Regions from separate parts of the Streptomyces parvus genome, predicted to be linked through region 1. Evidence: predicted binding sites of a transcription regulator. Region 1 holds the regulator's gene; the other holds the start of a gene.
The links. The regulator HspR, encoded in region 1, represses chaperone genes until heat shock. The targets are predictions, from matches to a motif close to TTGAGNNNNNNNNNCTCAA.
Positions count from the first base shown of each region.

Region 2: the regulator HspR is predicted to act here: its motif matches at 2,628-2,646, upstream of lon (endopeptidase La).

Region 1 is NZ_CP135079.1:3,684,243-3,700,152, forward strand. It holds gene RNL97_RS17535 ((Fe-S)-binding protein) at 1-1,074, opposite strand, end outside; gene RNL97_RS17540 (sugar transferase) at 1,179-1,940, opposite strand; gene dnaK (molecular chaperone DnaK) at 2,255-4,108, shown strand; gene grpE (nucleotide exchange factor GrpE) at 4,105-4,758, shown strand; gene dnaJ (molecular chaperone DnaJ) at 4,855-6,042, shown strand; gene RNL97_RS17560 (heat shock protein transcriptional repressor HspR) at 6,044-6,487, shown strand; gene RNL97_RS17565 (hypothetical protein) at 6,741-7,040, shown strand; gene RNL97_RS17570 (hypothetical protein) at 7,049-7,291, shown strand; gene RNL97_RS17575 (helix-turn-helix domain-containing protein) at 7,392-8,384, opposite strand; gene RNL97_RS17580 (helix-turn-helix domain-containing protein) at 8,551-8,856, shown strand; gene RNL97_RS17585 (hypothetical protein) at 8,962-9,495, opposite strand; gene RNL97_RS17590 (ABC transporter ATP-binding protein) at 9,624-11,402, opposite strand; gene lxmA (lexapeptide family class V lantibiotic) at 11,597-11,812, shown strand; gene lxmD (flavoprotein) at 11,907-12,515, shown strand; gene RNL97_RS17605 (hypothetical protein) at 12,533-13,537, shown strand; gene lxmK (class V lanthionine synthetase subunit LxmK) at 13,534-14,799, shown strand; gene RNL97_RS17615 (T3SS effector HopA1 family protein) at 14,796-15,803, shown strand; gene RNL97_RS17620 (class I SAM-dependent methyltransferase) at 15,809-15,910, shown strand, end outside.
Region 2 is NZ_CP135079.1:4,801,254-4,817,163, reverse strand. It holds gene RNL97_RS22885 (polysaccharide deacetylase family protein) at 1-75, shown strand, start outside; gene lon (endopeptidase La) at 191-2,605, opposite strand; gene RNL97_RS22875 (spermidine synthase family protein) at 2,874-3,593, shown strand; gene RNL97_RS22870 (response regulator transcription factor) at 3,828-4,565, shown strand; gene RNL97_RS22865 (HAMP domain-containing sensor histidine kinase) at 4,562-5,638, shown strand; gene RNL97_RS22860 (multifunctional oxoglutarate decarboxylase/oxoglutarate dehydrogenase thiamine pyrophosphate-binding subunit/dihydrolipoyllysine-residue succinyltransferase subunit) at 5,921-9,745, shown strand; gene RNL97_RS22855 (DUF6104 family protein) at 9,847-10,032, shown strand; gene RNL97_RS22850 (hypothetical protein) at 10,050-10,874, opposite strand; gene RNL97_RS22845 (DUF4097 family beta strand repeat-containing protein) at 11,050-11,907, shown strand; gene RNL97_RS22840 (PadR family transcriptional regulator) at 11,909-12,958, shown strand; gene RNL97_RS22835 (Clp protease N-terminal domain-containing protein) at 13,008-13,613, opposite strand; gene RNL97_RS22830 (helix-turn-helix domain-containing protein) at 13,613-13,822, opposite strand; gene RNL97_RS22825 (GNAT family N-acetyltransferase) at 13,854-14,393, opposite strand; gene RNL97_RS22820 (cellulase family glycosylhydrolase) at 14,371-15,792, opposite strand; gene RNL97_RS22815 (zinc-binding dehydrogenase) at 15,881-15,910, opposite strand, start outside.

The sequences.
Region 1 (15,910 bases):
CTCCTCGGAGGCCTTCTCCTCGCCCTCCATGGTCTTGCCGCCGCCTGCCAGCAGGTAGGGGGCCTTGGCGTGCGCGTGGTCGCGCAGCGACATGATCAGGAGCTTCGGCGAGAGCGGCTTGCCGGTGTTCCAGGCGGGGCACTGCGACTGGCAGCGGCCGCACTCGGTGCAGGTGGAGAAGTCGAGGATGCCCTTCCAGGAGAACTGCTCGACCTGGGAGACACCGAAGACCGCGTCCTCGGCCGGGTCGTCCCAGTCGATCTCCTTGCCGGCCGTCGTCATCGGCTGGAGCGCGCCGAGCGCGACCTCTCCGTCGGCGTTCCGCTTGAACCAGATGTTCGGGAAGCCGAGGAAGCGGTGCCAGGCGACACCCATGTTGGTGTTGAGCGAGACCGTGATCATCCAGATCAGCGAGGTGCCGATCTTGATCATCGCGGTGAAGTAGATGAGCGTCTGGAGCGTGCTGATGCTCAGCCCCTTGAAGGCGAGCACCAGCGGGTACGACACGAAGTACGCGGCGTCGTAGCTCTCGACGTGGTGGATCGCGCCCTCAAGGCCGCGGAGCACCAGGATCGCGAGGCCGATCGTCAGGATGACGTACTCGACGAAGTACGCCTGCCAGGCCTTCGAACCCGCGAACCGGGACTTGCGGCCGGCCCGGGAGGGCAGGTTCAGCAGCCGGATCACCATCAGCGCCACGATGCCCACGACCGTCATCAGGCCGATGAACTCGATGTACATCTCGAACGGCAGGAACGTGCCGATGATCGGCAGCACCCAGTCGGCCTGGAAGAGCTGGCCGTACGCCTGGAGCAGTGTGGGCGGCAGCGTCAGGAAGCCGATCGCGACGAACCAGTGGGCGAAGCCGACGATGCCCCACCGGTTCATCCGGGTGTGGCCGAGGAACTCCTTGACCAGCGTGATCGTGCGGGCCTTGGGGTGGTCGGTGCGGCTGCCTGCTGGTACGGGCTGGCCCAGGCGGACGAAGCGGTAGATCTGTGCGACGGCTCGGCAGATGAGCGCAACGCCGACGACCGTCAGCACCAGCGACACGATGATCGCGGCGAGTTGCATGAGTGGGGCTCCTCGGGCCTGCGAGAGCGGGATCCGGTTGGTTGCGTGATACTGCCCGCTACTACTAAGCAGTAACTTATTTAGTCTGTGCTGACACTATCCACTTAGTCCACCCTCCCGCAGGCGGGCGGGCGGTGATCTGCGTCGCTCAGGTGTGCCTTGGTTCGGCGGGCCTTCCGGAGCCGGTCCCGCAAGGGGTTGCGGGCGGCTTCGGCGAGGATCGCCAGGTCGAGCACCACTCCATGGTGCTCTGCGTAGTGCTGGTCCAGCAGGGCGGGGTCGTCCCACGGCATGCCCGAGCGGGCGCGCACCTGCGCCAGACCGGTCAGTCCCGGCCGCAGTTCCTGCCGCCACCGCCGGGCGCCGGACCCGGTGGACCGGGGGTCGCCGGGGGCCAGCGGGGCGGGGCCGACCAGGGCGAGGTCGCCGCGCACGACGTGCGGCAGCCGCGAGAACAGGTCCAGACGGAGTCTCCGGGTCCGCAGGGTGCGCAGCTCGAAGACCCGGCCGCCCAGGCCCGTCCGGGGCCGGTGGTCCCAGGCGCCGCCCGGGGTGCGCCGCGCGGTCAGGACGAGCGCGGCCACGGCGACGGCGGGGCAGGTCAGGGCCAGCAGTGCGGTGCCCAGCACCAGGTCCAGGGTGCGTTCGGCCGTCGTGCGGGGGAGGGCGCGGTCCGCGAGCCGGCGCACCCGGTCGGTGAGGCCCGCGAGGCGTGCGGCGGGGCGGGAGGGGAAGTGGCCCCTCTCCGTGCCGGACTCGGCCGCGTACGCGTGTGGGCGCGGCTGCCCTGTGCCTCCTGTCCGGCTTCCCGTCCGCCGGTTCTCCGGTCGCGTCTGCCGTACGTGCCGCTTCCTCGCGTCCTGCATCGCGCCCGCCCGGGGTTCGAGGTTCGATGGGGTTCTGATGGGTGACGATCCACGCTGAAACCTGCCGGTCGGGGACGGTTGTGGCCGTCTCGCGGCAATTTGTGACAGAACGATCCCATGGTGGGACGGTGGGTCGGGGGGTGCGCGAGGGGCGTGGCGTGCGCCGGTGCGGTGGTGTGGCGGGCGGATCGGCGCAGATAAGTTCCACGTAAGCATTTAAGTTGAGCCTGCTCGGCTCAGGTCTGTTGACTCACGGGCGGGCGTCATGCATTCTTGAGTCAGATCCACTCAAGTAATCCGTTGGAGGAATTGAAATGGCACGTGCGGTCGGCATCGACCTGGGCACGACTAACTCCGTCGTCAGCGTTCTCGAAGGCGGCGAGCCCACCGTCATCACCAACGCCGAAGGCGCCAGGACCACGCCGTCCGTCGTCGCCTTCGCCAAGAACGGCGAGGTGCTCGTCGGCGAGGTCGCCAAGCGCCAGGCGGTCACCAACGTCGACAGGACCATCCGCTCCGTCAAGCGCCACATGGGCACTGACTGGAAGATCGACCTGGACGGCAAGAGCTTCAACCCGCAGCAGATGAGCGCCTTCATCCTGCAGAAGCTGAAGCGCGACGCCGAGTCCTACCTGGGCGAGAAGGTCACCGACGCGGTCATCACCGTCCCGGCGTACTTCAACGACTCCGAGCGTCAGGCGACGAAGGAGGCCGGCGAGATCGCGGGCCTGAACGTCCTGCGCATCGTCAACGAGCCGACCGCCGCCGCCCTGGCGTACGGCCTCGACAAGGACGACCAGACGATCCTCGTCTTCGACCTCGGTGGCGGCACCTTCGACGTGTCCCTCCTGGAGATCGGCGACGGCGTCGTCGAGGTGAAGGCCACCAACGGTGACAACCACCTCGGTGGTGACGACTGGGACCAGCGCGTCGTCGACTACCTGGTGAAGCAGTTCGCCAACGGGCACGGCGTGGACCTGTCCAAGGACAAGATGGCTCTCCAGCGTCTGCGCGAGGCTGCGGAGAAGGCCAAGATCGAGCTCTCGTCCTCGACCGAGACCACGATCAACCTGCCGTACATCACGGCGTCCGCCGAGGGCCCGCTGCACCTGGACGAGAAGCTCACGCGCTCGCAGTTCCAGCAGCTGACCGCGGACCTCCTGGACCGCTGCAAGACCCCGTTCCACAACGTCATCAAGGACGCGGGCATCCAGCTCTCCGAGATCGACCACGTCGTTCTCGTCGGTGGCTCCACCCGTATGCCCGCCGTCGCCGAGCTCGTCAAGGAGCTGACCGGCGGCCAGGAGGCCAACAAGGGTGTGAACCCGGACGAGGTCGTCGCCATCGGCGCCTCGCTCCAGGCCGGTGTCCTCAAGGGCGAGGTCAAGGACGTCCTGCTCCTCGACGTCACCCCGCTGTCCCTCGGTATCGAGACCAAGGGAGGGATCATGACCAAGCTCATCGAGCGCAACACCACGATCCCGACCAAGCGCTCCGAGATCTTCACGACGGCCGAGGACAACCAGCCGTCCGTCCAGATCCAGGTCTACCAGGGCGAGCGCGAGATCGCGGCGTACAACAAGAAGCTCGGGATGTTCGAGCTGACCGGTCTGCCGCCGGCCCCGCGCGGTGTCCCGCAGATCGAGGTCGCCTTCGACATCGACGCCAACGGCATCATGCACGTCGCCGCCAAGGACCTCGGCACCGGCAAGGAGCAGAAGATGACCGTCACCGGCGGCTCCTCGCTGCCGAAGGACGAGGTCAACCGGATGCGCGAAGAGGCCGAGAAGTACGCGGAGGAGGACCACGCCCGCCGCGAGGCCGCCGAGTCGCGCAACCAGGGCGAGCAGCTCGTCTACCAGACGGAGAAGTTCCTCAAGGACAACGAGGACAAGGTCCCCGGCGACGTCAAGACGGAGGTGGAGACCGCGGTCGAGGAGTTGAAGGAGAAGCTCAAGGGCGAGGACACCGCCGAGATCCGTACGGCCACCGAGAAGGTCGCCGCCGTCTCCCAGAAGCTGGGCCAGGCGATGTACGCCAACGCCCAGGCCGAGGGTGCGGCTCCGGGTGCCGAGGCCCCGGGCGACGGCCAGGCCAAGGCCGATGACGACGTCGTCGACGCCGAGATCGTGGACGACGAGAAGGACACCAAGGGCGGTGCGGCGTGACCGAGGAGACTCCGGGCTTCGAGGAGAAGCCCGACGTCCCCTCCGGCGCCACCCCTGATGACGCCGAGCCGAAGGCTGCCGCTCCCTCCGAGGAGGAGGCGGCGGCCCCGGCCGGGGACACCGATGCGACCGTCGGTCTGACGGCGCAGCTGGACCAGGTCCGTACGGCGCTGGACGAGCGCACCGCAGACCTCCAGCGGCTCCAGGCCGAGTACCAGAACTACCGCCGCCGCGTCGAGCGGGACCGGGTCACGGTCAAGGAGATCGCTGTGGCGAACCTCCTGTCCGAGCTCCTGCCCGTCCTCGACGACGTCGGCCGCGCGCGGGAACACGGCGAGCTGGTCGGCGGCTTCAAGTCGGTGGCCGAATCGATGGAGACCGTCGTCGCGAAGCTGGGCCTCCAGCAGTTCGGCAAGGAGGGCGAGCCCTTCGACCCGACGATCCACGAGGCCCTGATGCACAGCTACGCGCCGGACGTCACCGAGACGACCTGCGTGGCGATCCTTCAGCCGGGGTATCGCATCGGCGAGCGCACCATCCGCCCCGCGCGGGTGGCCGTCGCCGAGCCGCAGCCGGGCGCCACGCCCGCCGCGGCGAAGGAAGAGAAGAAGGCAGACGACGAGGAGAGCGGTGGCACCGAGGAGGTCTGACGGCGACACGTCTGATCACCGCGGTGCACACCGACCGGCCCGGCGGCCGGCCCACGGGCCGGCCGCTCGGCCGATCGTCCGGAAGGAGGGACGTCGATGAGCACGAAGGACTTCGTCGAGAAGGACTACTACAAGGTCCTCGGCGTCCCCAAGGACGCCACCGACGCCGAGGTCAAGAAGGCGTACCGGAAGCTCGCCCGCGAGTTCCACCCGGACGCCAACAAGAACGACGCCAAGGCGGAGGAGCGCTTCAAGGAGATCTCCGAGGCGAACGACGTCCTCGGTGACCCCAAGAAGCGCAAGGAGTACGACGAGGCGCGAGCCCTCTTCGGCAACGGCGGCTTCCGGGCCGGCCCCGGTGGTGCGGGCGGCAACTTCAACTTCGACCTGGGCGACCTCTTCGGCGGGGGCGCCCCGGGCGGCGGACAGGGCGGCGCGGGCGGCGGCTTCGGCGGCGGCGGTCTCGGCGACGTCTTCGGCGGGCTGTTCAACCGCGGCGGCACGGGCACCCGGGTCCAGCCCAAGCGCGGCCAGGACATCGAGTCCGAGGTGACGCTCAGCTTCACCGAGGCGGTCGACGGGGCCACGGTCCCGCTGCGGATGTCCAGCCAGGCGCCCTGCAAGGCGTGTTCCGGCACCGGTGACAAGAACGGCACCCCCCGGGTCTGCCCGACCTGTGTCGGCACCGGCCAGGTCTCGCGCGGCAGCGGCGGCGGCTTCTCGCTCACCGACCCCTGTGTGGACTGCAAGGGCCGGGGCCTCATCGCCCAGGACCCCTGTGACGTCTGCAAGGGCAGCGGCCGGGCGAAGTCGGCGCGCACCATGCAGGTGCGGATCCCGGCGGGCGTCTCCGACGGCCAGCGGATCCGGCTGCGCGGCAAGGGCGGTGCGGGCGAGCGCGGCGGACCGGCAGGCGATCTGTACGTCGTCGTCCACGTCGACGCCCACCCGGTCTTCGGCCGCAAGGGCGACAACCTCACGGTCACCGTGCCCGTCACGTATCCGGAGGCGACGCTCGGCGGCGAGATCAAGGTCCCCACGCTCGGCGGACCCCCGGTCACGCTGAAGCTTCCCGCCGGCACCCCCAACGGGCGTACGATGCGCGCCCGGGGCAAGGGCGCGGTGCGCAAGGACGGCACCCGCGGCGACCTGCTGGTCACCGTGGAGGTCGCGGTCCCCAGGGACCTGGGCCAGGAGGCCAGGGACGCCCTGGAGGCCTACCGGAAGGCGACCGCGGACGAGGACCCGCGGGCGGAACTGTTCCAGGCCGCGAAGGGAGCTTGAGATGGACGGCCGTCGACGCAATCCGTACCAGCTGACCGATGAGACACCGGTGTACGTGATCTCGATCGCGGCCCAGCTCTCGGGGCTCCACCCGCAGACGCTGCGCCAGTACGACCGTCTCGGCCTGGTCTCCCCGGACCGTACGGCCGGGCGCGGCCGGCGCTACTCGGCCCGCGACATCGAGCTGCTGCGCACCGTGCAGCAGCTGTCGCAGGACGAGGGCATCAACCTCGCGGGCATCAAGCGGATCATCGAGCTGGAGAACCAGGTGACCGCGCTCCAGCAGCGCGTCGCCGAGCTCTCGGCGGCGGTGGACGGCGCGGCGGTCGCCATGCAGCAGCGCGAGGCCCAGGTCCACGCCTCGTACCGCCGCGACCTCGTGCCGTACCAGGACGTGCAGCAGACGGGCGCGCTGGTGGTGTGGCGGCCGAAGCCGAAGCCCTAGCTCCAGGACGGGCCTTCCGTACGGAAAGACGGCCGGGGGCGGAAGAACACCACGTGTTCTTCCGCCCCCGGCCGTCTCCGTCTGTCCGGGTGTGTCTGTGCCGTCTCGTGGTGGCGGATGGCTGGCACCAAGTGGCCGGAATCGTGCAGCAAGTTGACAGCGATCCCCGTCCGGAGCGGATCGCTCCGCTGACAAGGTGGTGCATGTCGGCGGGAACGAGCCGACGAGACACGTGACGTACGGGGAGGAAGACATGGGCGTCTACGCGTTCACCGGAAAGACGGTCGGTACGGGGGGACTGCTCCTGGGACTGGTTCTCGGAGCGGCCGTCGCACCGGCCCACGCGTCCGCCGGCCCGGGGGCCGGCACCGTGGCGGAGGCGGCCGCACCGCTGACGGCCGGGGCGGGGCCGGGGGCCGGGATCGGGGGCCGGGGCGAGGAGATCGCGTCGGAGGTGAAGGAGGCGGTGAACCGGCTTCTCTGCGGGGCGCCGCTGCCGAAGCCGCTCGCGCCGTTCATGGGCAAGGTGAAGTGCGTCAACGGCTGGCAGTAGAAGACCCGGTGGAGATCACGGTGGCGCGGGTCTCCGGCGACGCCGCGCCCGCCGGAATCGCGGTGCTCCGGCTCATCGGGATGCTGCCCGCGGAGTGGGAGTGCGGCCAGCGCATCGAGGAGGACCGGATCACCGTCCTGGTGCGCGGTTCCGGGCGGGACGCGGAGGAGGTGACCGGCGTACGGCAACGGTGCGCGGAGGCGCTGCGGGACCGGACGCTGGAGGGGTGGGTCCTGGAAGGGGCCGGTTAGGCCCTCCGCCGCCGCTTCCGGGGGCGTGTCCGGGGCCCCCGGGGAGCGGGATCCGGACGGCCCCGCCCGCCGGGGCTCAGATCCGGCCCCGCTCCCGGGCTCAGATCCAGCCTCGCTCGCGGGCCAGCAGGGCCGCGTGCGGGCGGCTGGTCGCGCCCAGGATGCGGAGGACGTCGGCGACATGGCGGCGGTACGTCCGCACCGAGATGTCCAGGTTCCGTGCGCCCGTCTCGTCCTTGGCGACCCGGCACATCTCCTCCATGACGCGCTGCTCCATCTCGGACAGCACGTCGGAGGGCGAGGAGTGGGTGTCGATCAGGGTGGACAGGTCCGTGGACTCGGCCCAGATCTTCTCGAACAGGGCCAGGATGTTGGAGACCAGGCCGGCCTGCTGGGTGACCAGCGCGCCGCGCGAGGTGTCCGAGGGGTCGACGGGCACCAGGGCCGTACGGCGGTCGTACACGAGGATCCGCTCGGACAGCTTGTCCGCGGCCCTGATCGACGCCCCCTGAGCAGTGAGTTCGCGGAGGTAGGCGACGGTCGGCGGGTGGTCGAGCGCTTCCCGCAGCACCACGCTGCGGATCTGCACGCCCCGGCGCAGACACCGGGTGTCCAGGGGGCGTGCGTGCGCGATGTTCTCGGCGGTGAGGGCGGTGTACGGCTCGACGGAGAGGATCTCCTGACGGGCGAAGAAGGCCAGGTCGTCGATCCGGTCGCGGATCTGCGGGAGCACCTCCAGCCGTTCGACGCCCTGGGTGGCGAGGGGACGGGTCTGCTGTTCGGCGGTCAGCTCGGCGATCAGGTGCCGGGACCTGGTGACCTGGTGGAGCTGTTCGTGCAGCTCGCGCAGCCGTATCTCCGTGAGCCGCTCGACCGCGGTCTCCGGGGCCGCCGCCGAGACGCCGCCGTGTTCGTCGGTCCGCAGCAGGCCCAGCTCGTCGAGGCGGGCGAGGGCCTTCTCCACCTCCTCACGGGGGCTGTGGAGGAGCACCCCGATGTCCTCGGTGCCGGTGCCCGGATTGCGGAGGAAGTGCCGGTAGGCGCGTTCCTCCGTGATGTCCAGACCGAGTATGGACAGGCTTCCGCCATTCACCGCTGCCGCCCCCCGCGTGCCGCACGACTACCGACGGCGCACTGCGGCATGGGTCAAATGCCGCGCAGCCGTCGAACCGATGAGGGAGAGGGTAATCGATAGGTAAAGCAGCAGGTAGTCCCGGTCGTCCGGGTGACGGGCGCGGGACGGGGGACGGTGACGATCAATGGAGGAGACTGCTGTGACGATGATGGCCGACGAACAGATGAGGGCCGGCGGACGGGCGGGGACCGCAGTCGGCGCCCGGCGGGCGATGGACTTCGCCACGCTCACCGAACGTGAGCTGGAAGTGCTCGTGCTGCTGGCGAGCGGGGAACAGAACCGCTGGCTGGCCCGGAGACTGGGCATCACGGAACGGACCGTCCGGGCGCACACGTCGAGCATCGTGCGCAAGCTGAACCTGAAGTCCCGGTTCGAGGCGGCGATCGTGTCGTATCTGCACGCCGAGGACATCAGGGGGCTGCGTCCGTGACCTGACGCCGGATCGCGTTCTGCGTCCTGCGCCCTGACACGTCGAAGTCCCCTGCCGGAAGTCTCGCTTCCGGCAGGGGACTTCCGGCTGTTCCGGCACACCCGCCTACGGCAGGGCGGCACTGACCGCGTCCACCAGCATCATCCACATCGGCTGACCGCCCGTCCCGAACGCCGCCGCCAGCGCGTAGCCGATGGCCGCGTCGAGGGGCTCGGGGGTTCCGGCCTCCTCCTGCCACTCGGCTATCACCCGGCGGTCGCCGTCCGAGGAGAAGTCCCCGAGGTGCTTGCCGTCGCGGGTCAGCTTGCTGAACGGGATCGAGTTCGGGACGAGCCGGTAGTGGATGCCCCCGTGGTGGACGTCGACCCGGTAGGTCTGCCGCCGGAGCTTGCCCTTGCCCGGCTTGATCGTCGCGTCCTCGCCGGCCACCGTGATCGTCAGGTACCGGGGGTCGCGGGTGCCGATGACGATGTGGTCGTCGACCTCCGCCTCGGGGGCGCGGACGATGGTGACGGTCGGGATCCGCCCGCCGCTGACGACGAGCTTCTCCCGGTTGTCGCCGAGGAGTTCGACGGAGATCTCCCCGTAGTGGTCGTCCTCGGTGGAGGCGGGCAGCGGGAGGGAGGTGGTGTCGGTCATCTGGATCCTTGAACCCTTCGGTCGTGCTGGGGGGTGTTCGCGGAGCATCACTGCCGTACGGAGTCACGGGTGCGCAGCGCACCTGCGTACGGGAATTGTCCCAGGAGCGTGCCGTGCTCCGGTGCCGGTCAGTGGGCCCCGGCGGTCGCGACCGCCGGGCCGGCGGTCAACTGCGTCGCGGTGAGGTCCTGGTAGAGGGTGCTGCGCTCCAGCAGCTCCTCGTGCCGCCCGTGGTCGCTGACCCGGCCGTTCTCGAACAGCACCAGCCGGTCCGCCGTGGTGACCGTCGAGAGCCGGTGCGCGATGAGGAGCACCGTGCAGTCCCGCGCGGCCTCCTCCACCGTCCGGCGCAGGGCGGTTTCGCTGAGCCCGTCGAGATGCGCGGTGACCTCGTCGAGGAGCAGGACCTGCGGGCGGCGCAGCAACGCCCGTGCGATGGCGAGGCGTTGACGTTCGCCGCCGGAGAGGGCCAGGCCCCGGGCGCCGACAGCCGTGTCGAGGCCGTCCGGGAGGGAGGCGACGAAGCCGTCGAGCAGGGTGCGGCGCAGCACGTCGGCGACGGCCTCGTCGCCGGCGTCCGGCGCGGAGTAGAGAAGGTTCTCCCTCAGCGTGCCCGCCAGCATGGGGGAGTCCTGCTCGACATAGGCGATCCGGCGGCGCAGTTCGGCCCGGCCCAGGGAGCGGATGTCGGTGTCGTCCAGCAGGATGCGGCCGCCCTCGGTGTCGTAGAACCGCTGGATCAGCGAGAACACCGTGGTCTTGCCGGAGCCTGACGGGCCGACGATCGCGGTGACCTTGCCCGCCGGTGCGACGAAGCTCGTGCCGTCCAGGACGGCCGTGCGCCCCTCGTAGCCGAAGGTCAGCCCGTCGACCGTGACGCGGGGCGGCGGGCCGGAGGGCGCCCGCGGCGTACCGTCCACGTCGTCCTCCGCCGCCATGGACCGCACCTCCTCGATCCGGGCCAGCGCGCCGAGCCCCTGTTGCAGGGCGGTGGTGCCGCCGACCAGGGACAGGACCGGACCGCCCAGGTTGAACAGGTAGAGCAGGAAGCCGATCAGCGCGGCCAGTTCGAGGGTGCCCATGGCCACCAGCGCACCGCCGAAGCCGATGACGGCGAGGAACGAGGCCTGGACGATCAGCCCGGCCAGCACCGCGATCAGCGCGTGGTAGCGGGCGCCCTTGAGCCCCGCCCGGTAGGCGCGTTCGGCGGCCTCGGTGGCCCGCTCCGTCTCCTTCGCCTCACCGCCGTTGGCCTTGACGGTGCGGGCCGCGCCGAGCGAGCGGTCGAGCGCCGCGCCGATCTCGCCGACGGAGGTCTGCGCCTCCGTGGTGACCCGCTTGATCCGGGGCATGACGACGCCCATCGCGATGCCGACGACCACCAGCACGGCGGAGGTGATGCCGAGCAGCGGCAGGCTGACGATGCCCATCAGCACGATCGTGGCCAGCAGATGGATCGACCCGTCGACGAGCTGGATGAGACCGCCCGTCGCCGCGTGCTGCACCAGCGTGCTGTCGGAGGTGACGCGCGTGGTCAGCCCGCCCGGCTCGGTGCGGTCCAGCTCGGCCGTACGCAGCCGGATGAGCCGCGCGATCAGACCGCGGCGGACCTGGAGCACGACGCGTTCGGCGGTCCGCTCGCTGAGCCAGGACTGCAGCCAGGTGAGCCCGATGGAGGCGAGCAACAGGCCGGTCAGCAGCAGGATGTCCTCCCGCAGCCCGTCACCCGTCATGAGCTTGGCCAGCACCGACTGGATGACCAGCGGCTGGGCCAGACCGGCGGCGCTGCCCGCCAGCGTCAGAGCCAGCACCGTGAGGAGGATGCCGCGGTGCGGACGCGCGTACGAGAGCAGCGCCCGCAGTGCGGGCCGCTCCGCCGGAGACTGTTCTGCGTCAGGTGTGTTCACACCCGTAGTTCTATCCTCTTCCACCCGCGCGGGGAACTGTCGTTTGCGGCAATGCCGCAAGAGCCAATGGTGCGGAGCCGGCGGCGTGGGTCAACATTCTTTCTGTCCGCAACGGACGCCGGTAAACCAGGCATCGGCGAGATGCGCGAAGTGGCCGGTCGTCAATTCCCTTTCATGGAACGAAGGAAAGACTCATGCAGAACGTCACCGAGAAGGACCTGTTCGACGGCTACACCGCCTACACCTCCGCCGAGGAGCTCGGCCTGCACGACGGCCAGGAGGCCGCGCCGGCGTTCAGCCCCACCATCCCGTGGGCCATCCGCGCCACGATCATCACCGCGCGTTCCTCGCAGCAGTGCGCCGCCGCTCTCGGCTCGCTCGCCGCGAAGACCGTCGAGAACAAGTGCTGACCAGCGACTCTTCGCTGTGAGCCGCGGGGGTCGGCCGGAGATGCGGTGCGCATGCTCCGGTCGGCCCCCGGCCCCAACGCGCACAGGAGGCGTCGTGGAGGAACAGCAACGGGACTTCGAGCGCATCCTCGTCGTGGGGACGGGAGCCCTCGGCGTCGCCTTCCTGCCGTTCTGGATCAACTGGCTCGGGAATTCCTTTCCCGACCTGGAGAAGCGGGTCGCGCTGACCCGTTCCGCATGCCGGTTCGTGTCACCGGACGCGGTGGCCGTGCTCTCCGGAAAAGAAGTCTTCATCGACGACTGGAATGCGTTCTCCGGTGTCGATGTACCCCATGTGGACATCGCGGAATGGGCGGATCTGATTCTCGTCCATCCCGCCACCTTGAATTTCGTCGGCCGATACGCCCTCGGGGTCGCCGACACCCCGCTGATGGTCGCCCTGCAGACCACCCGCGCCCTGGTCGGCGTCGCCCCCTCGCTGCCGCCCGGAGCGCTCGGGAGCCCGGTCGTCCAGGGGCACCTGGCGGCGCTGCGCGAGCGGCCCGGAGTGGTCCTCGCCCCGACGATCCCCGCGCGGAGCGCGCGTACGGGCGAGGTGGAGGACGGGGGCTCGGCACCGCTGAACGAGTTGTACGACCTGTGCGTCGCCCACCGCAGGAACGGCGGAGGCGCCGACGCGGACGCGGCCGAGGGCTCGTCGTGAACGGGGCAACTCGGACCATGGATCTGGGGGTTCCGGTCGCCGAGTACGGGACCGGTCTTCAGGTCACCCGGGTTCACCGAGCGCCCGGCGGCGGCGCCGGTGACTTCCTGTGGTGGCACGGTCCGGGGCCCCGGCGCGTCGGCCCGCTCCGCGTGCCCGCCCGGCGGGCCGCCCTCGTACCGGATCTGGGATCCGCCGAGGGGGCCGCGCTGCTGGCCACCGGCACGCCCTACGGAGACGGGCTGCTCCACCGGGCCGCCGGGGCCGCCTCGGCCGCCGCCTGGCTGCGGGACCCCCGCCCGCAGGCCGGGCGGCTCGTCGCCCACTCCCTCGCCGCCGCCGCGCGTGCGCTCCGGGCCCTGCACGGGGTCTCCCTGCACCCGGGCCCGCGGCCGTCCCCGCCACCGGGGATGCGGCGGCTGCGGGAGTGGGCGGCCGGGACCGGGCCGCTCGCCCCGGCGGCCGCACGGCTGCGCCGGCGTGCGCGGGAGGTGTGGGGCGGCGACCGCACCGAGCGGCTGCTGGGCTGGGCGGACGACGCCGTACACCCCTCGGGCCCCGGAGCCTCGGTCGTGCCGCTGCACGGCTGGGCGTCGACCGGTTCGCTCGTACCGCCCCGGAGCCGGGGCCGGGTCGCGCTGCTCACCGGTGAGGACCTGGGCGCGGGCCGGCGGGAGCTGGACCTGGGCTGGATGCTGGGCGACCTCGTCGAGCTGGCCTGGTCCTCGCCGCTCCACCGGGCGGCGGGGGAGAGCGCGGGGCTGCTGTCCGTCACGGACCTCCAGCGGGTGTTCCTCGGCGCGTACGGCGCCGCCGGGAGCGAGGGCGGCGGCCGCGGGCACGCGGGGCCGTTCTACGACCCGGTGGCCGTCGGACGCTGCGCCGTGCTCCGCGTCGTCACGCACATGCAGGACTTCGCCACCTACTGCGAGTGGAGCGACGAATTGCTCGACTACCTCGCCTTCACTGCCGAGTTGATCGATGAGGAGGGCCGCCGGGCGGTCCCCCGAGGAGTGTCATGACGACCACGACGAGTACGACGGCCGCCCCGACGGAGGCGGTGACCACGGCGAGCGCGGCGGACACGCCCGCGCTGATCAGGTTCCGGCCGACCGGACTCGACACCGCGCCGGAGGTGAACGCGCTGCTGGAGCGGCTGGGTCTCGGGCCCTTCGCGCCGGAGGGGCTGACCGCCTTCGGCGGCCGCAACGACAACTGGGCCGGTACGACCACCCGCGGCCGGCAGGTCTTCGTCAAGACCGTCGCCCGGGCCCCCGACGGCAGCCGGCCCGAGATCGACCGCGCCCTCGCCTTCGAGGCGTCGGCCGCCCGGCTGCCGGCCGGTTCGCCGCTCCGCACCCCCGAACACCTGGGGACCGACCGGGACTCGGCCGTCAGCGCCTTCCGCCTGCTGCCCGGGTCCCGTTCGGGCTCGGAGGTCGCGTTGGACGGCGACTTCGACGAGGCGCTGTGCCGGGAAGCCGGGCGGGCCGTTGCCACGCTGCACACGCTGGGGACGGCGGACGGCGACGCCGCGGACCCGGCTTCGGCCCCCGCCATCGACACCGCCGAAGCCCCGCTGCCGCCGATGCGCTGGCTCCGGGCGTTCCCGTGGAGCGAGGTCCAGGACCGCAGCATGGCGCAGATCGCGGCCTGGAAGCTCGTCCAGGACGACGCGGAGGTCGTCGCCGCGCTCCACCGGCTGCGGGAGCGGGAGCGTACGGCGCCACGCGCCCCCGCCCACTGCGATCTGCGCTTCGACCAGTTCCTCGTCCACGACGGGCAGCTCTACCTGTGCGACTGGGAGGAGTTCCGGCTCGCCGACCCGGCCCGCGACGTCGGCGCTTTCGTCGGTGAATGGCTCTTCCAGGCCACGTACTCCGTCTTCGCGCCGACGGGCGAGCCCGCCTCGGCCCAGGATGCCGTCGCGCTCGGTTTCGACCTGTCGCACGAGGAGATCGTGGAGCGGGGCGCGGCCGGACTGCGCCGCCACCTCCCCCGTATCGCGGCCTTCTGGGAGGGCTACACCGAGTGCCGCACCCCGGACCCCGAACTCGCCGAACGAGCCGTGGGGTTCGCGGGATGGCATCTGTACGACCGGCTCATCGCCACGGCGCAGGCGCACGCCGTCCTCAACCCGGTGGCGCGCGCCGCCGCCGGGATCGGGCGGACGCTGCTGCTGAACCCGGCGGGTGCGGTGGCCACCCTGCGCCTGGCCGACCCCGTTGTGCCGCGTCCCGCCGTGCCGCATCCTGCCGCCGCCCCTTCAGGGAGCCCCCGATGACCCTCACCCCTGCCCCGGTCCGGCCCGCCGGGCTCGCCCCGCGGCTCGCCGCCGCGCTCGACCTCGTGGACGTACGCGCCGACGGTCTCGAAGCGCGGTTCGCCGGGCGGACGTTGACCGCGGACAGCCCCCGCGATCTGCGCGGCCGCCTCACCAACGCGCTGTACGAGGAGTTCCACGCCGGGAACGGGGCGCACCGCCGGGACGCGGACGCCGCTCCCCGCCGCACGTTGCGCGACTCCGCGCTGGAACGCCGTCTCGCCGCGGCCGTGCCGCACCCCACGACCCCGGTCACCGGGCGGCTGCTGGAGGTCGGGGAGGGCGGTGAACTGGTCGTACGGCTGCCGGAGATCACCGCCCGGCTCGCCGCCGACCGGCTCATAGGCCCCGCCGCGCCCGCGCCGGGCGACCTGGTCCAGGTCGCCCTGGAGGCGGCGCGGCCCGCCCTCTCGCCCGGCTTCTTCTACGTGATGGGTTCGCGGCCCCTGCCGGTTCCGGCGGGCCCGGTCCGCCGCCTCTTCCTGCACGCCCGCGACGCGGACGCGGCCGTCGGACTGTGGGCCGCCGCGCTGGCCGCCCTGGAGGGCGCCGGGGCGCTGTACCACGCCAAGGTCCTGTCCGACGAGGACGACTACCCGCGCCGCGACAGCGTCGTCGTCTATCTGCACGGTGACCACGCGCCGGCCGAACGGGCGGTGGCCGACGCCGTCCGGGACCTGCCGGGGCTCGGCGGCGACACCTCGCTGTTCACCGCCCGGCTCGCCCCCGGCGTCGCCGCCGCCTGGGACCCGCGCGACCCGCGCCCCGGCCGCGACGGCATGAGCTTCGGGCAGCACCGCAGCTTCGCGCTGGCCACCGCGCTGGTCGACCACGCCCAGGGGGCCGGCCCCGGCGACGGCCTCGCCGATCACGTCGTACGGGCCTTCCGCGCGGCGGGGATCGACCCGGAGCACCCCGAGAACAACCTTGCCGGAACCCCCTCGACCGCGACCGCTGGAGTGTGAGCCCGATGACCACGACCGAGACGACACAGCACCCCGAGACGCTGGCGACCACGGAGACAGTGGCGTCTGCCGAGCCCGCGGGGACCGGCGAACAGGCTTCTGCCGCA
Region 2 (15,910 bases), 1.1 Mb from region 1:
GGCTACACCTTCGTGACCGTCCCCGAGCTGATGGCCCCCGCCGAGCCGCAGCCGGGCACGATCTACCGCCCCTGAGCCGCGTCCCGGACGACGTCCCGGAGGCCACGCCCTGCGCCACGCCCCGGACACGCGGACGGCCCGCCCCCGCGCAGCGGGAAGCGGGCGTCCGAGCCGGGCCGGCGTACGGCGGTCAGGCCGCGGCCGGGATCCTCTCCCCGGTCCTGGCCGGGGCGAGGGCGATCTCCAGCACCTGGCGGACGTCGGTGACCGGGTGGACGTCCAGCTTCTCCAGCACCTCGGCCGGGACGTCGTCCAGGTCGGCCTCGTTGCGCTGGGGGATCACCACGGTCGTGATGCCCGCCCGGTGCGCGGCCAGCAGCTTCTGCTTGACGCCGCCGATCGGCAGGACCCGTCCGGTCAGCGACACCTCACCGGTCATCGCGACATCCGTACGGACGAGGCGTCCGGAGAGCAGCGAGGCCAGCGCGGTCGTCAGCGTGATGCCGGCGCTCGGGCCGTCCTTGGGGACCGCGCCCGCCGGGAAGTGGACGTGCACGCCCCGGTCCTTGAGGTCGGCGACCGGCAGCTCCAGCTCCGCGCCGTGCGACCGCAGGAAGCTCAGCGCGATCTGCGCGGACTCCTTCATGACGTCCCCGAGCTGACCGGTCAGGGTCAGTCCGGACGCCCCGGTCTCCGGGTCGGCGAGCGACGCCTCGACGAAGAGCACGTCACCGCCGGCCCCGGTCACCGCGAGCCCGGTGGCCACGCCCGGCACCGCGGTGCGGCGCTCGGCCGGGTCCTGTGCGGACTCGGGCACGTGGTGCGGACGCCCGATCAGGCCGCGCAGATCCGCGTCGGTCACCGTGAACGGCAGCTCGCGGTCGCCCAGTTCGTGCTGGGCCGCGACCTTGCGGAGCAGCCGGGCCACCGCCCGCTCCAGATTCCGTACGCCCGCCTCACGGGTGTACTCGCCGGCCAGCTTGCGCAGCGCCGACTCCTCCAGGGCGACCTCGTCCTTCTCCAGACCGGCCCGCTCCAGCTGGCGCGGGAGCAGGTGGTCCCGGGCGATGACGACCTTCTCGTCCTCGGTGTAGCCGTCGAGGCGGACCAGCTCCATACGGTCGAGCAGGGCCTCCGGGATGGCTTCGAGGACGTTGGCGGTGGCCAGGAAGACGACGTCGCTGAGGTCGAGCTCGACCTCCAGGTAGTGGTCGCGGAAGGTGTGGTTCTGCGCCGGGTCGAGGACTTCGAGCAGAGCGGCGGCCGGGTCGCCCCGGAAGTCGGAGCCGACCTTGTCGATCTCGTCGAGCAGGACGACCGGGTTCATCGAACCGGCCTCCTTGATGGCCCGCACGATCCGGCCGGGGAGCGCGCCGACGTACGTACGCCGGTGGCCCCGGATCTCCGCCTCGTCCCGGACACCGCCGAGTGCGACACGGACGAACTTGCGGCCCATGGCGTGCGCGACGGACTCGCCGAGCGAGGTCTTGCCGACGCCGGGCGGGCCGACGAGGGCGAGGACCGCTCCGCCGCGACGCCCGCCGACGACGCCGAGGCCCCGGTCGGCCCGGCGCTTGCGCACCGCCAGGTACTCGGTGATGCGTTCCTTCACATCGGCCAGGCCTGCGTGCTCGGCGTCCAGGACCTCCTGGGCGCCGCGGATGTCGTAGGCGTCCTCGGTCCGCTCGGTCCACGGCAGTTCGAGGACGGTGTCCAGCCAGGTGCGGATCCAGGAGCCCTCGGGGGACTGGTCGCTGGAGCGCTCCAGCTTCTCGACCTCCTTGAGCGCGGCCTGGCGGACGTGCTCGGGCAGGTCGGCGGCCTCGACGCGGGCCCGGTAGTCGTCGGACTCGTCCTCCGGGTCGCCGTTGAGCTCGGCGAGCTCCTTGCGTACGGCGTCGAGCTGGCGGCGCAGCAGGAACTCCCGCTGCTGCTTGTCGACGCCGTCCTGGACGTCCTTGGCGATGGACTCGGCCACGTCCTGCTCGGCAAGGTGCTCGCTCAGCCACTGGATGGCGAGCTTCAGCCGGGCGATCGGGTCCACGGTCTCCAGGAGCTGGACCTTCTGGGCGGTCGAGAGGAACGGTGAGTATCCGGAGTTGTCGGCGAGCGCGGAGACGTCCTCGATCTGCTGGATCCGGTCCACGACCTGCCAGGCGCCGCGCTTCTTCAGCCAGCTGGTGGCGAGCGCCTTGTACTCCTTGACCAGCTCGGCGGCGGATCCGGGCAGCGGGTCGGGGGCGGCGGTCTCCAGCACGGTCCCCTCCACCCAGAGCGCCCGGCCGGGACCGCTGGTCCCGGCTCCGATGCGGACCCGGTCACGGGCCCGGATGAGGGCGCCCGGATCGCCGTCCGACAGGCGTCCGACCTGCTCGACGGTGCCGAGGACACCGGTCCCCGTGTACGTGCCGTCGATCCGCGGGACCAGCAGCACCTGGGGCTTTCCGCCGCCGGGACGGGCTGCGGCCTGCGCGGCCTCGACGGCGGCGCGCACCTCGGTGTCGGACAGGTCCAGCGGCACCACCATGCCGGGCAGGACGACCTCGTCGTCGAGCGGCAGCACGGGCAGGTCGATCGGTGTGAACGCCTGGGACTCGTTAGTCATGATCTCCCCTTCGGCAGGCAAGTTGAGCTATGTGGACTCAATGCTTGTGAGCCGCCGAATGTTCCCCGGTCGATGTTCGCTCTGAGCGATCAACACCCCCCGCCACACCCCGCGCCCCTTCCCGCCCAGGCGCCCTCCCCGTACGGGAGCGCTCGACGGCGGGCAGTTGTTCCCCTCTCCGGAGCGGGAAAGGCGCTGGCCTCCACCCGCGCGACGGGACAGGATGGGCGGCATCGACCGCCACGACCGGATACCGGAGAGCCGCCCCATGTCCGCGACGACCGCCCCCGAACCGATGGAATCGCCGCCTGTGCGCTCCACCGACACCCCCGTCGTCCTCGACCGCCGGGAGGGGCCCTTCGGCGAGGTCGTCCTGCGCGAGCGCGGGGAGCACTTCGAGATCATCGCCAACGGCTGCTTCCTGATGGACACCTCCGACGGACGCTCCGAGCGGCTGCTGATCGACGTCGCGCTGGCCTCACTGCCCGCCGGGAGGACGGCGCCCTCCGTGCTGATCGGCGGCCTGGGTGTCGGGTTCTCCCTGGTGCGGGCCGCCGAGGAGGAGCGCTGGGGGCGGATCGTGGTCGTGGAGCGGGAGCAGGCGATCGTGGACTGGCACCGCGAGGGGCCGCTGGACCGGATCTCCGGAGCGGCGCTGGCCGACCCCAGGACCGGGATCCTGCACACGGACCTGGTCGACCACCTCCGCACCACCACGGAGCGTTACGACGCGCTCTGCCTGGACATCGACAACGGGCCCGACTGGACGGTCACGGAGGGCAACGAAAGCCTCTACTCCCCGGCCGGTCTGGCGCACTGCCACGACCGTCTGAACCCGGGCGGCGTGCTCGCCGTCTGGTCCGCGCAGCCGTCGCCCGCCTTCGAGCAGGCATTGCGGAATGCCGGGTTCAGCGGGGTTCGGACGGAAGAAGTGGCCGTTGCCCGAGGTGTGCCCGACGTGGTCCATCTCGCACTCCGGACCGGCTGAACCCCCCTCCCGGTATGCGCGGCCCGGCGGCGGCACGGGTCAACCGGCACAAGGCAGACGATCCGGCCGCCCGCCCGGCCCGAACTCGCGGCCCCGGGACAACACCCTGCGTAGCCGGGAGGCCTCCGCTGCCTTTACGCTGCTGACCGGCACACGGGATCACCCACGAAAACACGAGCGAAGACCGTGCCTTGCGGGGGAATGGCTCCCGCGAGAACGGGCAGGGGCGGGGCGATGGAACAGACACACACCACCCACAACGGCGTCGCGGCCACCCCGGGGGCTCAGCGCCGGGTGCTGGTGGTCGAGGACGACGCCACGATCGTCGACGCCATTTCCGCCCGGCTGCGGGCGGAGGGCTTCCTGGTGCAGACCGCGCTGGACGGCCCCGCGGCCGTGGACGCGGCCGAGGCCTGGCAGCCCGACCTGATGGTGCTCGACATCATGCTTCCGGGCTTCGACGGCCTGGAGGTCTGCCGCCGGGTGCAGGCATCGCGCCCGGTCCCGGTGCTGATGCTCACCGCGCGCGACGACGAGACCGACATGCTGGTCGGGCTCGGGGTGGGCGCCGACGACTACATGACCAAGCCGTTCTCCATGCGCGAGCTGGCCGCCCGGGTGCACGTGCTGCTGCGCCGGGTGGAGCGGGCGGCGCTGGCCGCCGTGACCCCGCGCAGCGGGATACTGCGCCTGGGTGAGCTGGAGATCGACCACGCGCAGCGCCGGGTCCGGGTGCGCGCCGAGGACGTCCACCTCACGCCGACCGAGTTCGACCTGCTGGTCTGCCTCGCCAACACCCCCCGCGCCGTGCTCTCCCGGGAGCAGCTGCTGGCCGAGGTGTGGGACTGGGCGGACGCCTCGGGCACCCGTACGGTCGACAGCCACATCAAGGCGCTGCGCCGGAAGATCGGCGCGGAGCGGATCCGTACCGTGCACGGGGTGGGCTACGCCCTGGAGACTCCCGCGCCATGACCCGGCCAGGGTCCGGACTGCGGCCCTTCTCGATCAAGGCCAAGCTCGGCACGCTCGTCGTGGTCTCGGTGTTCATCACCACGGGCCTGCTGATCGTCGCGCTGCGGACCCGTACGGAGTTCCGCTTCATCACGGTGTTCTCGGTGATCGCCACGCTGCTGATCACCCAGTTCGTGGCGCACGGTCTGACCGCGCCGCTGGACGAGATGAGAGCGGTGGCCCGGTCGATCTCGCACGGCGACTACACGCGCCGGGTGAGCGGCGCCGGGCGGCGGGACGAGCTGGGTGACCTGGCGCAGACGATCAACCGCATGGCGGACGATCTGGAGGCGGAGGACCGGCATCGAAAAGAGCTGGTCGCCAATGTCAGCCATGAGCTGCGCACCCCCATCGCCGCGCTCAGAGCCGTGCTGGAGAACGTGGTGGACGGGGTGTCCGCCGCCGATCCGGAGACGATGCGCACGGCGCTGAAGCAGACGGAGCGGCTGGGCCGGCTCGTCGAGACGCTGCTGGACCTCTCGCGGCTGGACAACGGGGTCGTCGCACTCAAGGCACGCCGTTTCGAGGTGTGGCCGTACCTGTCGGGCGTACTGAAGGAGGCGAACCTCGCCGCCTCCCAGCGACGCCTGTCGTCGGGTTCGGGCAATCACTCCCGTACGGACGTCCATCTGCATCTGGACGTCTCGCCGCCGGAGCTCACCGCGCACGCGGACGCCGAGCGGCTGCACCAGGTGGTCGCGAACCTGATCGACAACGCGGTCAAGCACAGCCCGCCGCACGGCCGGGTGACGGTGCTGGCCCGGCGCGGGGCCTCCCCCGAGTCGCTGGAGCTGGAAGTCATCGACGAGGGGCCCGGCATCCCGGAGGCGGAGCGCCACCGGGTCTTCGAGCGTTTCAACCGGGGCCAGGCGCCCTCCCCGCAGGGTCCGGGAAGCGACGGCGGTACGGGCCTCGGTCTCGCCATCGCCCGGTGGGCGGTCGATCTGCACGGCGGCCGGATCGGTGTGGCCGAATCCGTACGGGGCTGCCGCATCCAGGTCACTCTCCCGGGAATCCCCGAGCCGCGCGGTTGACGGTCTCGTTGGCATAGGGTCGAACCGGAGGGGCACGTTCATACGTGTCCAGCCAGCAAGGGGCCTCAAGGGGATGCGGTCGCAGGGCCGTGTCCACGGTCCTGCGTACCCGAAGTGCAGTGGAACCTCGCTTGTTTCCCGCCATTTCCTGCGCCGAAACCCGCCCTTCGATGTGATGTGCACGACGAAGCACCGGCCCGGCCTGCAAGGAACGGTTCGGGGGGCGTAGCCTTGATTTCCGCTGTCCATCACCTTGTGAAGCGGAAGAGGGCGGTTGCCGCCGTGTCGTCTCAGTCCCCCAGTAACTCAAGCGTCTCGACCGACCAAGCCAGCCCGGGCACCAACCCGGCCGCGGCTTTCGGCGCCAATGAATGGCTCGTCGACGAGATCTACCAGCAGTACCTCCAGGACCCCAGTTCGGTCGATCGTGCCTGGTGGGACTTCTTCGCCGACTACAAGCCGGGTGCCGCCGGCACGGCGGACAAGCCCGCTCCCGGGGCCTCGGGGGCCCCGGCGACCGAGGCCGCCGCCCCGGCCGCGCCCGCTCCGGCAGCCGCTCCGGCTCCGGCGAAGGCCGCGCCCGCCGCCGCTCCGGCCGCCCCCGCGCAGCCGGCCCCGACCAAGGCCGCCCCGGCCCCGGCCCCGGCGAAGACCGCTCCCGCCGAGGCGAAGCCCGCGGCGGCGAAGCCCGCTGCCGCGCCCGCCAAGCCCACGGCGGACGGGTCCGCCGAGGCCCCGGCAGGACCGGAGTACGTGACGCTGCGCGGCCCCTCGGCCGCCGTCGCGAAGAACATGAACGCCTCGCTGGAGCTGCCGACGGCCACGTCCGTCCGCGCGGTCCCGGTGAAGCTGCTCTTCGACAACCGCATCGTCATCAACAACCACCTCAAGCGGGCCCGCGGCGGGAAGATCTCCTTCACGCACCTCATCGGGTACGCGATGGTGCAGGCCCTCAAGGCCATGCCGTCGATGAACTACTCCTACGCGGAGAAGGACGGCAAGCCGACCCTGGTCAAGCCGGAGCACGTCAACCTGGGTCTGGCCATCGACCTGGTGAAGCCGAACGGCGACCGCCAGCTGGTCGTCGCGGCCATCAAGAAAGCCGAGACGCTCAACTTCTTCGAGTTCTGGCAGGCGTACGAGGACATCGTCCGGCGCGCCCGCATCGGCAAGCTCGGCATGGACGACTTCACCGGCGTCACCGCCTCGCTGACCAACCCCGGCGGCATCGGCACCGTCCACTCGGTGCCCCGCCTGATGCCCGGTCAGGGCCTCATCATGGGCGTCGGCGCGATGGACTACCCGGCGGAGTTCCAGGGCACCTCCCAGGACACCCTCAACAAGCTCGGTATCTCGAAGGTCATGACGCTCACGTCGACCTACGACCACCGGGTCATCCAGGGTGCCGCCTCCGGCGAGTTCCTGCGCGTCCTCTCCCAGCTGCTGCTCGGCGAGAACGAGTTCTACGACGAGATCTTCAAGGCGCTGCGCATCCCCTACGAGCCGGTCCGCTGGCTCAAGGACATCGACGCCTCGCACGACGACGACGTCACCAAGGCCGCGCGGGTCTTCGAGCTGATCCACTCCTACCGGGTCCGCGGCCACGTCATGGCCGACACCGACCCGCTGGAGTACCACCAGCGCAAGCACCCCGACCTGGACATCACCGAGCACGGCCTCACCCTGTGGGACCTGGAGCGGGAGTTCGCGGTCGGCGGGTTCGCCGGCAAGACGATGATGAAGCTCCGCGACATCCTCGGCGTGCTCCGTGAGTCGTACTGCCGCACCACCGGCATCGAGTTCATGCACATCCAGGACCCGAAGCAGCGCAAGTGGCTCCAGGACCGGGTGGAGCGCCCTCGCCCGAAGCCCGAGCGCGAGGAGCAGCTGCGCATCCTGCGCCGGCTGAACGCCGCGGAGGCGTTCGAGACCTTCCTGCAGACGAAGTACGTCGGCCAGAAGCGGTTCTCGCTGGAGGGCGGCGAGTCCGTCATCCCGCTGCTCGACGCCGTTCTCGACTCCGCGGCCGAGGCCCGCCTCGACGAGGTCGTCATCGGTATGGCCCACCGCGGCCGCCTGAACGTCCTGGCGAACATCGTCGGCAAGTCGTACGCGCAGATCTTCCGCGAGTTCGAGGGCAACCTCGACCCGCGCTCGATGCACGGCTCCGGCGACGTCAAGTACCACCTGGGCGCCGAGGGCACCTTCACCGGTCTGGACGGCGAGCAGATCAAGGTCTCGCTGGCCGCCAACCCCTCGCACCTGGAGGCGGTCGACCCGGTCCTGGAGGGCATCGCCCGCGCCAAGCAGGACATCATCAACAAGGGCGGCACGGACTTCACGGTCCTGCCGGTCGCGCTCCACGGCGACGCGGCCTTCGCGGGCCAGGGCGTCGTCGCCGAGACGCTCAACATGTCGCAGCTGCGCGGCTACCGCACCGGCGGCACCGTGCACGTGGTGATCAACAACCAGGTCGGCTTCACCGCCGCCCCGGAGTCCTCGCGCTCCTCGATGTACGCCACCGACGTGGCGCGCATGATCGAGGCGCCGATCATCCACGTCAACGGCGACGACCCGGAGGCCGTGGTCCGCGTCGCGCGGCTCGCCTTCGAGTTCCGGCAGGCGTTCAACAAGGACGTCGTGATCGACCTCATCTGCTACCGCCGCCGCGGTCACAACGAGGGTGACAACCCGGAGTTCACCAACCCGCAGATGTACACCCTGATCGACAAGAAGCGCTCGGTGCGCAAGCTCTACACCGAGTCCCTCATCGGTCGCGGCGACATCACGCTGGAAGAGGCGGAGCAGGCGCTCCAGGACTTCCAGGGCCAGCTGGAGAAGGTCTTCGCGGAGGTCCGCGAGGCCACCTCACAGCCCGCCTCCCCGCACGTCCCGGAACCGCAGGCCGCGTTCCCGGTGGCCGTCGAGACCGCGGTCTCCGCCGAGGTCGTCAAGCGGATCGCCGAGTCGCAGGTCAACATCCCCGAATCGATCACCGTCCACCCGCGTCTGATGCCGCAGATGCAGCGCCGCGCGGCCTCGGTGGAGAACGGCACGATCGACTGGGGCATGGGCGAGACGCTGGCCATCGGTTCGCTGCTGATGGAGGGCACCCCGGTCCGGCTCGCCGGCCAGGACACCCGCCGCGGCACGTTCGGCCAGCGCCACGCGGTCCTGGTCGACCAGGTCACCGGCGAGGACTACACCCCGCTGCTGTACCTGGCGGACGACCAGGCCCGGTACAACGTCTACGACTCGCTGCTCAGCGAGTACGCGGCGATGGGCTTCGAGTACGGCTACTCGCTGGCCCGTCCGGAGTCGCTGGTCATCTGGGAGGCCCAGTTCGGTGACTTCGTCAACGGCGCGCAGACCGTCGTGGACGAGTTCATCTCCTCGGCCGAGCAGAAGTGGGGCCAGACCTCCGGCGTCACGCTGCTCCTGCCGCACGGCTACGAGGGCCAGGGCCCGGACCACAGCTCCGCCCGCCCGGAGCGCTTCCTCCAGATGTGCGCGCAGGACAACATGACGGTCGCGATGCCGACCCTGCCGTCGAACTACTTCCACCTGCTGCGCTGGCAGGTGCACAACCCGCACCACAAGCCGCTCATCGTCTTCACCCCGAAGTCGATGCTGCGTCTGAAGGCGGCGGCCTCGTCCATCGAGGAGTTCACCTCCGGCGGCTTCCGCCCGGTGATCGGCGACGCGTCGGTCAAGGCCGAGGACGTCCGCAAGGTCGTCTTCGTCTCGGGCAAGCTGTACTACGACCTGGACGCCGAGCGGGAGAAGCGGGGCGACACGGAGACCGCGATCATCCGCCTCGAGCGGCTGTACCCGCTGCCGGGTGCGGAGATCCAGGCCGAGATCGCGAAGTACCCGAACGCCGAGAAGTACCTGTGGGCGCAGGAGGAGCCGGCGAACCAGGGTGCGTGGCCGTTCATCGCGCTCAACCTGATCGACCACCTGGACCTCGCGGTCGGCGCGGACGTGCCGCACGGCGAGCGCCTGCGCCGCATCTCGCGGCCGCACGGCTCGTCCCCGGCGGTCGGCTCGGCCAAGCGCCACCAGGCGGAGCAGACGCAGTTGGTCAACGAGGTCTTCGAGGCCTGAGGACCGTAACGCCGAACACCCCGGGGACCCGGTTCCGCGCCTGTCGCGGGGCCGGGTCCCCGGCGTTCCGGGGGCGCTCCGCCCCTCGATATCCTGGACGCATGTACTTCACGGACCGTGGCATCGAGGAACTGGAGAAGCGGCGCGGCGAGGAGGAGGTCACCTTCGAGTGGCTCGCCGAGCAGCTGCGGACGTTCGTCGATCTCAACCCCGATTTCGAGGTGCCCGTGGAGCGCCTCGCGACCTGGCTGGCCCGGCTGGACGACGAGGACGACGAGGACGCGTGATCCTCGGGGGCCAGACCCTAGGGCCTACCCTGCCTGGCCCGCTCGTAGAGGAGTCCCAGAGCGCCGTGCGCCAGCAGCACCGCCCCGGCCGCCGCCCAGCCGCCGCTGCGCCGTCGCGCGCCCCACAGCAGGAGCGGGAGTCCGGCCGTGAGCTGGACGGCGGCGACGGCCCGGGCGCGGGGGCCGCGTACCCACGGGCCGACCCGGCTGCTCTCGACCGCGTCCAGTTCGACCCGTACGGCATCGCGCCAGCCGGCCCACTCGACGCGGTCCACCTGGCGCTGCACCGCCGCGACGCTGCGCAGCCGGTCGGCGCTCTCGCCCGGGGATAGCCCGGCGGGCAGGGCCAGTCCGGTGCCGGTGAGGACGGCGAGGAGCCCGCGCAGCCGGGCTTCCGCGTCCGCCTCCGGGTCGGGGCGGGTCAGTTCCTCCAGCGCCTGGAGGTCAAGCACCGGGTCGAGGCCGAGCCGGGCGGCGAAGGTGCGCATCGCCTCGTCCTCGCCCACCGGGGTGCCGTCGGTCAGCCAGACGTAGCCCACGGGCCGGCGGAATCCGCCGGCGAGGGTGTATCCGGCCCGGTCGGCGTCCCACCACAGGGCGAGCACCGGCCAGGTGGAGCCGACGGCGAGCGCGGTGGCCCAGCCGCCGAGGACCCGGTCGACCGGGTCGGCGTCCTGCTCCGCTCCCCCGGCCCGCCACGGCTTCCCCTCCGGGACGAGCACACTCCACTCCTCGCCCGCGCGGACCAGCAGCATCGGCTCGCGCAGCAGGTGGGCGAGCGGCCGTACGGTCTCGGGTTCGGCCCGGCACAGCAGGAGAGCCCCGGTGGGTGTCGCGTTCATGGCTCATACGCTAGGCCAATATGCCCACATTTGATCGCTTTGCAGGCATTGTGCTGACCGCCGCCGGGGCGCCACCTCCCTCACCTTCTCCCTTGACTTCCCCCATCCGCGATATATCGTGTTCTTCACGAGACGCGATATGTTGCGTTGCCACGCTTCCCGGGAGGTCATATCCATGCCTGTGTCGACATGGACCATCGATGAGCCGCGGAAGCTCTCCTTCGACGATCCGGTGGCGGCGCTCCAGGTGCGTATCGTCGACGGCACGGTCAACGTGGTCGGGACCGATGAGCCGGGCGCCCGGCTGGAGGTCTCCGCGATCGAGGGGCCGCCACTGATCGTGACCCAGGAGGGCGGCCGGCTCACCGTGGCGTACGAGGATCTGCCCTGGCAGGACTTCCTGCGCCGGCTCGACCCCAAGGGCCGCCGCCGCAGTGCCGTCGTCTCGCTCGTCGTACCCACCACGGCCTCGGTCGAGGTCGGCGTGATCGGCGCGGGGGCCGTCGTCTCCGGCATCGGCGGCCGCACCGAGGTCCGCGGCATCACGGGGGACTCCACGCTCGTCGGGCTGACGGGCCCGGTGCGCGGGGAGTCGGTGTCGGGCAGCCTGGAGGCCCAGAGCGTCACGGGGGACCTGCGCTTCCAGTCCGTGGCCGGCGATCTGACGGTGATCGACGGGGCGGGGGCCTCGGTCCGGGCGGAGTCGGTCAGCGGTGACATGGTGCTGGACGTCGACCCGTCCGGGAAGCCCACGGACATCCGGCTGACCACGGTGTCCGGCGAGATCGCGATCCGGCTGCCGCACCCGGCGGACGCCAGGGTGGAGGCGAACACCGCGAGCGGGGCCGTCTCCAACGCCTTCGAGGACCTGCGGGTCGGCGGGCAGTGGGGCGCGAAGAAGATCACCGGCACGCTGGGCGCCGGGACGGGGACCCTGCGGGCGACGACCGTGTCCGGTTCGATCGCCCTTCTGCGCAGGCCGCCCGCCCAGGACGGCGCGTACGCCGCCGAGCCGACCGGAAAGGTTCTCTGACATGCCCCCCGTATTCGCCCACGGCCGCCTGCGCCTGTACCTCCTCAAGCTCCTGGACGAGGCCCCGCGCCACGGCTACGAGATCATCCGCCTGCTGGAGGAGCGCTTCCAGGGCCTTTACGCCCCGTCCGCCGGCACGGTCTACCCGCGGCTGGCCAAACTGGAGGCCGAGGGCCTGGTCACCCACGCCACCGAGGGCGGCCGCAAGGTCTACTCGATCACCGACGGCGGCCGCGAGGAGCTGGCGGGCCGCAGCGGCGAACTGGCCGACCTGGAGCTGGAGATCCGCGATTCGCTCTCCGAGCTGGCCGCCGAGATACGCGACGACGTACGGGGCGCGGCGGGCCGGCTCCGCAGCGATATGCGGGCGGCGGCGTCCGAGTCCCGGCACGGCACGAAGGCGGGGTCCGGGACCGGAAAGGCGAAGGTGAAGGGCGAACCCTCCTCCCCCTTCGGCGACTTCGGCGACTTCGGCAATCTGGGCGACCTCGGCGACAGCGAGGCGTGGAGCACGGCGAAGGAGGAGCTGCGCCGGGCCAAGCAGGAGTGGAAGGAGCAGGCCCGCCGGGCGAAGGACGAGTCCCGGCGCGCCCGCGAGGACGCCCAGCAGGCCCGCCGCCAGGCCAAGGAGGCCCAGGAGAAGGCGCGGGAGCAGATGCAGGCCGCCGCCCGCCAGGTGCAGGAGCACTTCGCCCGGGGCGACTGGCCCTCCGGCGTACGGGAAGGTCTCGCGGAGATCACCGGCCAGCTCGGCGGCTTCGCCCGGTCCGGTGCCTGGCCTCCGTTCGGCAAGCCCGGGCCGCAGAGCGCCCCGCCCGTCCAGGATCCGGCTCCCGGTGCGGACTGGGGGCAGGACGTGCCGGCGACCGGCGACCCGGTGCGCGATCTGGACCGCCTGCTGGACCGGTTCCGCGACGGCATCCGGGACACGGCGCGCGATCACGGAGTGACGGAGACCCGGCTCTCGGAGGCCCGCCGCCACCTGGGCGAGGCGGCGGCACGGATCGAGGCGCTCCTGACGGCGGAGGACGAGGACGGCAAGCAGGCCTGAGAGTGGGGCCGGCGCTCCCGCCCCGGGGCGGGAGCGCCGGCCCCACCGTTCACCCGGCCTGGGCGTGCCCCTGGCCCGCGTCGCCTCCTCCGTCGCCCCCATCGGCGACAGAGCCGTACAGCGCGCGCCGCACGGCCGTGCAGGTCGCACCGTGCTCGGCGAGGACGTCGGCGACGACTCCGGGCTTCGCGGTGAGGGCCAGGAGCAAGTGCTCCTCGCCGATGAACCGGTCGCCGCGGCCGAGGGCCACCCGGAGGGAGTTCTCCAGCACGGTCTTCGCCCCCGGGGTGAAGGGGCGGTGCCCGGACCACCACCACCGGCGGCCGCGGCGGTCGGCGTCCAGGGCCCCTTCGCCGTGGGCTCCCTCGACGCGGGAGACGATCGCGCCGAGGTCGATCCCGATGCCGGCGAGGGCGTCGGTGTCGGCCTTGGTCAGGCCGCCGCGGCGGCGGGCCTCGGCGAAGGCGGCCTCCAGGGAGGCGCGGCGGTCGTGGAGGCCGAGGGCGGTGACGGCGAACGAGGCCCGGCCGCCCTCCTGTTCCAGCAGCGCGAGCAGCAGGTGTTCCTCGGTGACGGACCCGGCCCCGGCCCGCTCGGCCTGGGCCACGGCGCCCTTCACGGTCGCGCGGGCCCCTCGGGTGAATCGCTCGAACATCAACGCCTCCCGTACTTCTTGTGCACGGCCTGCCGGCTGACGCCCAGCTCGGCGGCGATCTCCTGCCACGACCAGCCCTGAGCCCGGGCGCTGGTGACTTGTACGGCTTCGAGCTGCTCCAGCAGCCGCCGCAGCGCGGCCACCGCCCGCAGCCCGACGCGCGGGTCGCGGTCACCGGCGCGCGCGGCCAGATCCGTTGCTTCGGTCATGGCGTCAACCTACATTGACACCCTTCTTTCGTCAATCAAAGTTGACATCATCGTCGGCGAGGCGCGCGTGCCGCTCGACGTCGTACCGGACCTTGCCGTACCGCAGCTTGGCCCGCTCGATGCCCTCGGGCGCGAATCCGGCCCGGGTCGCGACCCGGCAGGAGGCGACGTTGTCGGTGCGGTGGCCCAGCTCCAGCCGGTACAGCCCGAGGTCATCGAAGGCCCAGCGCGCGAGGGCCCGCACCCCGGCCGGGGCGACGCCCCGGCCCCGGGCGGATTCGGTGGTCCAGTAGGAGACCCAGCCGCTGTCATGCGTCCGGTTGACGACGTTGAGCGCCACACAGCCGAGCGCCTCGCCCTCCTCCCCCACGACGGCCCAGGAGTAGCCGGTGCGCGCCCCTCGTTCGCGTGCGCGTTCCGCGATCCAGGCCAGGGCCCCGGACCGGTCGTCCACGGGCCGGTCCGTCTGGCGGTCCATGTCGGCCGGGACGAAGGCGCGGAGCACCGCCGAGGCGTCGTCGGGCAGCCAGGGGCGCAGCAGAAACCCTTCAGGGGTGGTCAGTCCGTCCATACGGGCCAGCTTCCCGCACGGTCACGGCCACTTCGCTCCCGGGCCACGCGAGAACGGCCGGCCATCCCCCGCGCGCTCCCTTCTCGAGAACGCGGGCGGGGCCGGTGACGGAGACCCGCCACCCCCGAGACGAGGGCGGCAGGGACAGCTCCGTCACTCCGGGCCGGGCGGCGGCCCGGTAGGCGAGGCGGTAGGTGCGGGTGCCCGCGTCGTACGTCTGGGAGCGGACGGCCCCCGCGACGGCCGGGGCGTACGGGGTGGCGGTCTCCTCCTTGTTCGTACGGAAGCGGCCGCGCCCGTCGACGGCGCAGTAGCCGCCGCCGTAGCACCACACGTACCCCGCCCAGCCGGAGCTGTAGCGGTTCAGGGAGGCGAGGGCCTCGCGGTAGAAGCGGCCCATGTGGGGGAGGGAGTTGTTCAGCGGCCCCCACTCCCCCACGACCACGGGCATCCCGTGGCGGGCGGGGTAGGCGGTGACCGCCGCCTCGTACGCCTCGATCCAGCCCGCGTCCGGGTCGTAGTCGGCGCCCGCCTCCATGGCGGTGTTGTAGAAGTGCGGGGCGTACACGGTCCGGCTGTCATGGATCCGGCCGAGGCCCGTGGGCACGCCTTCGCCGACGATGGGGGTCGGCTCGACGAAGATCCAGGTGGAGCGGTCCTTCGCCCGGACGGCGCGGGCGAGCCGGTTGTACAGGGGCGTGAGGTGCTCGGCCTCGATGCGGCGGGCGGCGGTCGCCGGTTCCTCGCCCGGGCGCAGCTCCCCCATGGGCTCGTTGATCAGGTCGTAGCCGATGACGGCCGGGTGGTCGCGGAAGCGGGTCGCGAGGACCTGCCACATGGCGGCCTGGGCGCGCTGGAGGTCGGGATCCTCGTAGAGGTGGGTGAAGGCCCGCTGCACGGCGGGCTGGAAGTACTCCGAGAACCAGTCGTCGGGGTTGGGGGTGAACGGCAGCCCGTCGGTCCTGGTGGCCCATTCCGGGATGCCCCGGTGGCCGAACGCGGGCCCGAAGACGTCCTGGTGGGCGTCGATGAGGACGTGGACGCGGTGTTTGCGGGCCCAGTCCAGGATGCGTTCGATCCTGTGGAGGTAGCGCGCGCTGTACTGGCCGCGCCGGGGCTCCAGGTCGTCCCAGAAGACCAGCAGCCGGGCGAAGTTGAAGCCGTTCGCGCTCAGGTCGCGGAAGTGCCGTTCGGTGATGGCGGTGAGGGCGTCCTCGCCGCGGTTCGCCTTGTCCTCGACGTTCCAGCCGCGCAGGGTGAGGACGCGCCCGCGGTTGTCGGTGAGGGGCGGGACGGCGCGTTCGTACGAGGACGAAGACGGGGAGAGGGGGGCGGGGCGTGCCGAGGCGGCGGGGGCGAGGGCCCCCGCCGCGAGCACGGACGCGACGACAACTGCCATGAGTGCTCTGCCCATTCGCATGGGCGGCATCCCATCAGCAAAGCTGACACATGTTCAAGTATGCGTGCACAACGAGACCCTGGCGGTGCTAGGAGGTCGGCGTGAGCACGATCTTCCC